Regions from separate parts of the Butyrivibrio sp. WCE2006 genome, predicted to be linked through region 1. Evidence: a T-box and tRNA genes for the amino acid it is inferred to sense, from the RefSeq annotation. Region 1 holds a T-box; the other holds one or more tRNA genes.
What was found. The T-box of region 1 lies ahead of ileS (isoleucine--tRNA ligase). A T-box ahead of a tRNA ligase gene usually reads a tRNA of that ligase, here a tRNA-Ile.
Positions count from the first base shown of each region.

Region 2: it has a tRNA-Ile gene. The T-box ahead of ileS (isoleucine--tRNA ligase) is inferred to sense a tRNA for this amino acid. The anticodon was not compared.

Region 1 is NZ_JNKH01000008.1:45,387-49,696, reverse strand. Features, by position in the region: gene ileS (isoleucine--tRNA ligase) at 1-2,219, opposite strand, end outside; T-box leader at 2,259-2,506, opposite strand; gene T501_RS07485 (phosphatase PAP2 family protein) at 2,635-3,561, opposite strand; gene T501_RS07480 (TrmH family RNA methyltransferase) at 3,699-4,310, shown strand, end outside.
Region 2 is NZ_JNKH01000068.1:3,710-8,019, forward strand. Features, by position in the region: gene T501_RS18835 (phospholipase D-like domain-containing protein) at 1-2,116, shown strand, start outside; gene T501_RS18840 (hypothetical protein) at 2,230-2,889, shown strand; tRNA gene T501_RS18845 (tRNA-Ile) at 2,991-3,063, shown strand; gene T501_RS18850 (hypothetical protein) at 3,554-4,310, shown strand, end outside.

The DNA of each region.
Region 1 (4,310 bases):
GAAAGATCATCAACAAAAGCATCCAGTGCCTTTCCTGCTTCAGGTATTCTGTAGTTCTCAAGGTTCTTATCCACTTCACCGATCATGGTATTCATCTTGGAAAGAATCCACTTATCCATTACAGTAAGCTTATCCTTTTCAAGGGTATACTTGGAAGCATCAAAACCATCAATATTTGCATAAAGCACGAAGAATGCATAGGTATTCCAAAGAGTTCCAAGGAATTTTCTCTGTCCTTCCTGTACTGTCTTTCCTGCAAATCTTGAAGGAAGCCAGGGAGCACTGTTTGTATAGAAATACCATCTGATAGCATCTGCTCCGTATTTCTCAAGAGCTTCGAAAGGATCAACCGCATTACCCTTTGACTTACTCATCTTCTGTCCGTTTTCATCCTGCACAAGTCCAAGAACTATAACATTTTTAAATGCAGGCTTGTTGAAAAGAAGTGTTGCTTCAGCATGAAGTGAGTAGAACCATCCTCTGGTCTGATCCACAGCCTCTGAAATAAACTGAGCAGGGAACTGCTTCTCAAAAAGCTCCTTATTCTCAAAAGGATAGTGGAGCTGTGCAAAAGGCATTGCTCCTGAATCGAACCAGCAGTCGATAACTTCCTTAACTCTGTGCATCTTCTTGCCACACTTAGGACATGTGATCTCATACTTATCAATATAAGGTCTGTGAAGCTCACAGGTCTCTGCTGAAGGATCTCCTGAAAGCTCAGCCAGCTCTTTTCTTGATCCTACGGAAAGCTGATGTCCACAGTCATCACATTCCCAAATATTAAGAGGTGTTCCCCAATATCTGTCACGGGAAATTCCCCAATCCTGAATGTTCTCAAGCCAGTCACCGAAACGTCCCTTACCAATTGATTCAGGAACCCAGTTGATCTCCTTGTTATTTCTTATAAGATCATCCTTAACTTCTGTTACCTTGATGAACCATGAAGAACGTGCATAGTAAAGAAGCGGTGTTCCACATCTCCAGCAGTGAGGATAATCATGCTCCATCTTAGGAGCTGAGAAAAGGAGCTGTCTTGAATCCAGATCCTTAAGTACTTCGGGATCCGCACTTATAGCACCTTCGTCCATCTCCTTCTGTGTAGGTTTGCAACGCATTCCTGCAAACGGAGTCTCAGGCTTAAGTCTGCCTTCACCATCAACCATCTGTACAAGAGGAGCATCATATTTTCTTCCAACACGGGCATCATCTTCACCAAATGCAGGAGCAATATGTACGATACCTGTACCATCTGACATGGTTACGTAGTTATCACAATAGATAAAGAATGCCTTTTTATGCTGCTTCTCAGTCTCATCAGCTGCACACTGGTAAAGAGGCTCATACTCTTTGTATTCAAGATCTGTTCCAACATAGGACTCAAGTACTTCGTAGGGCTTTTCTCCCTCTTCCTTAGCAAGTCCGCCAAGAACTGTATCAGCAAGTGCCTCTGCAAGATAATATGTATATCCATCAGCTGCCTTAACTTTAATATACTTTTCATCGGGATTCACACAAAGTCCGATGTTAGAAGGAAGTGTCCAGGGAGTTGTTGTCCATGCAAGGAAATATGCATCCTCACCCTTAACCTTGAACCTTACAACCGCTGTGCGCTCCTTAAGTGTCTTATAACCCTGTGCGACTTCATGAGATGAAAGAGGTGTGCCACAACGAGGACAATAAGGAACTACCTTGAATCCCTTATAAAGAAGACCCTTCTTCCAGATTTCATTAAGAGCCCACCATTCTGACTCTATGAAATTATCATCATATGTAATGTAAGGATGATCCATATCTGCCCAGAAACCAACTGTGCCTGAAAAATCCTCCCACATTCCTTTATATTTCCATACAGATTCCTTACATTTTTTAATGAAGGGCTCCATACCGTATTCTTCGATCTGCTCCTTGCCATCAAGACCAAGAAGTTTCTCAACTTCAAGCTCTACAGGAAGACCATGAGTATCCCATCCGGCTTTACGTGGAACTGTGTAACCTTTCATAGTGCGATATCTCGGAATCATATCCTTTATGGCACGTGTAAGCACATGTCCGATATGAGGCTTTCCGTTAGCTGTTGGCGGTCCATCATAGAACATATACATATCGCCCTTGCTTCTGGTGTCTACACTCTTCTGAAAGATATCCTGATCTTTCCAGAATTTCTCGACTTCTTTTTCACGAGCGACAAAATTCATGTCTGTATCAACCTTCTTATACATAATTACTCCTTTCAGGAAAAATAAAAGCCCGTCCTTTGTAAAAAGGACGAGCCACAACTCGCTATACCACCTGTTTACACATACTCCCCTTTTCAGGTTTTATATGTTTCTCCATTACGGGGAGATTCCGACACAACTTACTTATCTGCCAAATTCAATCGACATACATCTTTCAGTCATGCAGCTCAGAAGTGATTTTCTGTGTTCTGTACTTGCACCTGTTCGCACCACACACAGGCTCTCTGTAGCGTTCCAAAAATACATACTGTCTTCGTCATAGCTTTTATTATGCAATTTAAAAATAATTTTATTCACACAAATATAAAAAGTCAATAGGTTACCATAATTTTTAATATCTCAGTTCTATACAATGTACGATTTGAAAACAGAAGGAATGAGCCATAATAACCTATAATTATGCTTTCTTTTTATTCACCAGTTTAAAAGCCAGAGGATACACTCCAAACATCACAAAAATTATTATTGCATACCTTAAAAATCTTACCACAAAGGCACCCATGGTGTATGATTCAAGAAATTCTTTTGAAAACGGCAGCTTAAGCAGCATATTTAAAACCAGATATATTAAGAAGCCGCCTGCGAATCTCATGATTATACTCAGTGGCTTTTTTGTCCCTTCAAATTTTACATATCGCTTTTCAAACTCTATCGCTGGGAAAAAACCTGCCATCAACCCCATTCCTGTATAATAATCGGTAGTTTTACAAAAGAAAAATCCGGTTGCAAACACTACGAAAATAATAAAATTAACGAGTGTCCTTTTCTCCTCACCGGCCTTTTCATATATAAATGGAAGAAGAAAAACTAAAATTGCTCCCACTCCCCATCCAAACATAACATCTGAAGGATAATGAACACCTACCACAATCCTTGAGATACCAATAAGAAACGGAAGAAGAAATGCTAAAATCGTAAAAATCCGGCCTTTTGTATATCTTGCAAGTGAACCATATATAATCGTCGAATTCATCGAATGTGCACTGGGAAAAGAATACCCCTGTGCTGCAACATCGTAAATATCAGCACTTTTATCCTGCGGTCTGTAGCATACGATCTCTTTGTGAACTATATATGGTCGCAGCCTTAATGCGATATTCTTAATAAAGCCGTTAAACACAACTCCTGTTATCACATTAGTAGCTATATAAATTCCAAACTGCTTGTCATAGCACCAATAAAGAAAGCCTATTATCACAATAGCTACTGCCTCTTCGCCTAAAGCGGATAGATGTGAAATAGCCAGCGCCCCTTTTTCTCCAAGCATATTTTGTAACCAGATCATTAAATGTGGCTCGAATTCAAAATAAAAAGCATTCCCCATAACATCCCCCTTAGAATACATGTAAGTCTATTTATTTTAGCAAATACTCCCATGTTTTACCATGTTGCAACCTACCTGATAACCTGTCAGAAACAATTATGTTATACTTTTTAAATCAATACTATTGGAGAAAAGATATGATACATATAAGAAATACTGATTCCTTAGACACTGCTGAGCTTTCTATATATAATGAGCAGTCAGAAGTACAGCTTTACCGTATAAATGAGCCAGAACCCGGAATTTTCATAGCCGAGAGTCCAAAAGTAATAGAAAGAGCATTAAATGCCGGATATGAACCTATTTCTCTACTTATAGAGAATAGCCAGATAAAAGGCGAAGCTGCTGAATTACTTGCGAAATTTGACTCTTTTCCAGAAGAAGTTCCGGTGTTTTCAGCAGATGACAACCTTCTGACATCAATCACAGGTTTCCATCTGACACGTGGCGTACTCTGTGCGATGAAAAGAAAGCCTCTGCCTTCAGTATCTGATATATGTGCAAATGCAAAAAGAATTGCTGTTTTGGAAAATGTTACCAATCCAACAAATGTTGGTGCAATAGTCAGAAGCGCTGCTGCACTTTCGATAGATGCCGTACTTTTTTCTCATGGATGCACTGATCCGCTCTATAGAAGAGCAATACGCGTTAGTATGGGAAATATTTTTCAAATTTCCTGGACATTCCTTCCCAAAAACTCAGGCACTGATTTGCTCAAAGATATGGGATTTTCTACCGTAGCCATGGCT
Region 2 (4,310 bases), on a different contig from region 1:
ATTCAACATTGATGATCATGTGTCAGAGCTCGCTGATTTCTTCGATATTTTTAATGATGAGAGATACCGGGAATTTAGAGCTATTTCATATGTTGCATCGCCAGAATTTTTTTGCACTCATACTAATCATTTTTGTGAAGTTGAGACTATCATCGGAATAAACGATAGTGAAACGTGTAGCACCATTTCAAAAGGAATCATGCAGAACTGGGAGTTTTCAGGAATTGATTTCTTTAATAGTTGTGATGATGAAATGAAAGAGAAAATTGCTAATGATAGAGTTAAACTTCGCTTTTGTAAAACGGGAGTGACTGCGCATAGCAAGATTTATTTATTGCATGGAGTTAGTGATGGTGTTGATAATTATCTTACGATAATTGGATCCTGTAATATGACAAATAACGGATTTGGAATTGGAGCGAGACAGTTTGAAGATGGGTGCATATCAAGAGATGCCAAGGTATACAATGATTATCTGAATAGATATCAGGCTATTTATCTAAACACTATAGATGCTGTTCCTGAAGGCTGTAAAAGGTTATGGAAAAAGGAAAACCGGTTGGCGGATTTGGCAGAAGAGGCAGATATTAAAACGGAACATCTTGATAATAATAGAGAAGATATGTCAATTACGACAGAAAGTATCAGAGAATTGACAGAACTTAGCCATAAGGATACAGATGAAGCAAGGAGAGCAGAGAGAATTGTTGAACTGATAAAGACTTCTACTAATAATGCTAAGAATAAAATACGCACCGTTAAGAGCAAGAGTGAGCTGGAGGCTAATCGGCATGAGTTTACCAAACTTCGAGTTCAGAAGGTATCTGTTGGAGATGATCCTGCACCACGCACGGAACTGATTTATCATTCTGAATCTAATAATCTATATGCAACAAGGCCTGGGATTGATAAAGACGCAATAATCTTTAATGAGAAGTTGTCGTCCGATGATATCAGGGATGAATTGGAGAAATTGGTCAGTTTTACAAGATGTTATGAAAGAAATGTAGCTGATAATAATAGTGATGTAGGCAAGAAAATCTGGGAGGTTTTTCTGCACGCATATCAATCGCCATTCTTTTGGAAGTATCGTGTGGGCATGAAAAAATATTTCAATGGAACGGAGGAGATGCTCGCTAAAATTCCTAATATATTGTTCATAAGTGGACAAAGTAGCTCTGGTAAAACGCCGCTTTTGTCAGCAATAAATCAACTACTACAGAACGGAGCATACAATATACCACAATGGAAGAGCTATAGAGATTATGATGGCAAATCATATATGACCAACAGGATGCAGGAGAATAATTTATTTCCGGTAATGATAGATGAGGTAGAAAAGGACTTTCTTTCAGGTGGAAAGTGTAGATGGTATGGAGAGGCATGGATAAAGGAAGTATCTAATAATTTAGGATCCGGATTAAAGCCATATATGATGATGGCCTCAAATAAGAATATTGAATTATCATCTCCCCTTCAGACAAGAATTAATTATATTTCAATTGATGAAAAAATAGCGCTTTCATCAGAAGAGAGAACAATTTTGTCGGATATAATAAACAGCATGAATAATAGACTGTTTAAGGACTTTTGTGCAAGAGCGTTAGAAAAAGAAAATATTTATGATGTGAAGTACGATTCAAAATTCATGCCTGATTTTGCAGGCCCTGCTAGAGATATTTTTTTAGAGTACTTCGAAGAGGTGCAGATGGAAATACCAGACAATTTCCCAATGTCGCCAATAAATGATTATGCCATCAAGGGGATACAGATGTGGAAGGATGCTTTTTCCGATCAGACAATTTCTGAGGCATTCACATATAAAGGGGAGAGTAACGAACTGATAGTGAATCGTGAGCTCTTATCACGTAAGCAGTATTCCAGGAAGGAGAGAGATCTGCTTCGGTTTCTTAGTGAATCTGTGAAGAAGAGTGGTAATGCTAATGAAAATCAGTATTTACATCGTGATGCCGAAGCTTTCTTTGAATGGATTGGAGTAAAGAATCCATATATTGATAATATGGTTGTCTCTGAGGACGAGGATATATGCGTCAAGGATACAAGGAAGCTAAGAGGGATTCGCGCATGGATTGCAAGATTAACAAAATCAGTATGATAAATATCTTGAAGTATATCATTCAACTAGCGGTTCAATGACAACCAATTATTTATGACCTTATACTTTGTTTAAGGCAAATAAAAAAGTATAGTTCATGGAGGGTGAAGCTTATGGCAGATAAGATGCTTGTCACCCAGGCTCTTGATGAGAGAGACCTGCTTGTGAAAAAGATTCAGGATAAGATTTCAAAGGCTAGCTTTGTAGATACAATCAAGCCCAATGAGGAAAAGGTGCTTGATGCAAGAGTATCCAAGGATGAATTTGCCAAGGATGCAGAAAGTGCATATCAGCAGATTCAGGATCTGATTGACAGATTCCAGAGAATTGATGCAGCAATCGTTGCTTCAAATGCTAATACAACTATCAATACCACCTATGGCTCTTTTACCGTTGCAGGTGCAATTTCTCTAAGAAGCAGATTGCGCGGTGCGGGATCATATGATGGAGATGCTGATTTCGAGAGATCACTTCAGCTTAAGATGGAAAAGGATTACCAGACCAGAGTCGCTATAGCAGATATGAAAAACAAGCAGCTGCAGAACACAGCAGAGAGCATGAGACTTTCAATTCTTGGTAAGGATACCAAAGTTAAGGATGAGAAGCCTTTGGAAGTAGTTGAAGCTTATGTGAAGGAGAACACTACTGAGCTGGTGGATCCACTTGATGTTCAGAAAAAGATTTCTGTACTTCAGGAAAAGAGGGATACGCTTCTTACTGAGCTTGATACTCAGATTAAAGTATCCAATGCGACAACGTTTATTGAGATTTGATTAACTCAGTAAGAATTGCCTGCAACACGAAAACTTCAAACCCGGTTTCCCTGTAACAGGGTTACGTTACAATTACCAATACTGCAAATATTGGATGAGTATTCAGAATGGCGAAGTGGAAATCGCACTGGGTTAATGGTCCGGAAATCGCAGGTTCGAATCCTGCTTCTGAAGCCCCGATTGAAAGGGGAAAGTCGTCTAAAACGACCAACAACAATATTAACCATTTTGCATTTTGGTTAAACCGTAAATTATCGTCGGTCAATTGTATTTGCCTCAATTATCAATTGGAAACTGAGAACGTGCTTTAGACATAGAAATATGTTGAAATCCGTGATAAAGGTTAGGGCGTTAAACCGGTTGGGCTGAAGTAATCCTCATGGCTGTGTTGTAGGCAATATAATAATTTCGGAATTTTATCATATGAGTACCTTAAGCCTGGCTAAGCGGTGAAAAGACCTTGCAGAGATGCAGGGTCTTTTTTCAACTAGTGGTTCAATGACAATGCTGAGTAGGAAGGATATCATAACCATAATAAGAAATTGCATATCCTACTGCGAAAAAGGAAGTGCTTCACAATAATAGATTTGGGGAATTTGGTGATATGGTTACAGAACGAAAAATATCTAGATGGAAGAATAAATATTGGCATGCTGAATACACTTTGAGTAATGAAGGTTTAGAGAAGATGATGGAACTCATGAGCCTCACTAACAAGATTGGTACAGATGGCAGGAGCTCACGAAGATCAATATGGGTAAATGTTCCGAACAAAACAGATGAGGGGGACTGGGTAAACATAAGGTTCTGTGGCGCTGTTTATGGCCCTGGAGATGTCTTTTACGAAGTTATGCTGGATGACATAAGTGTGATGTCTTATGACTCCAAGAGTACGGATAGAAGCATAGTAGATATAACGGATATGCTTGATGGGCTTATTGAGTGTGTTAAACTGGTCCTTTCTTTAGCGGAAAAAGGAGAGTATGAGAGCTATATCGCCAAGGTGCCATATGAAAGAAGGAGAGGGGCTATCCGTAGAACGGATTATTATGATATTTTTCCTGAGGCAAGGGAAAGCTACATTAGCTCGTTGAGTCAGGATGAAATAAATGAATTGATGGAAAGCGGAGGCTGTACAGACTACATAGAGGAAAAAATGACGGCCAGAAGTTTCTACGAGGCTTGTGCTGTCGTATATGAAGCGCTTGGTATGCCAAAAGAAAAAACAGCCGGATTACATTGCTATGAAGACAGTAAAGCGGAAAGAGCATTCTATTCCGGAATGACACCAAAGGAATGGTACTACCTAACTGCGGATGGCAGGGATGATGGGCTCTATATGGTTCCGATGGATGATCCGGTTCATTTTCTTGGGTGGTTAAGGCGTGATAAAGCCTACTTTGATTATAAATATCTTAGTG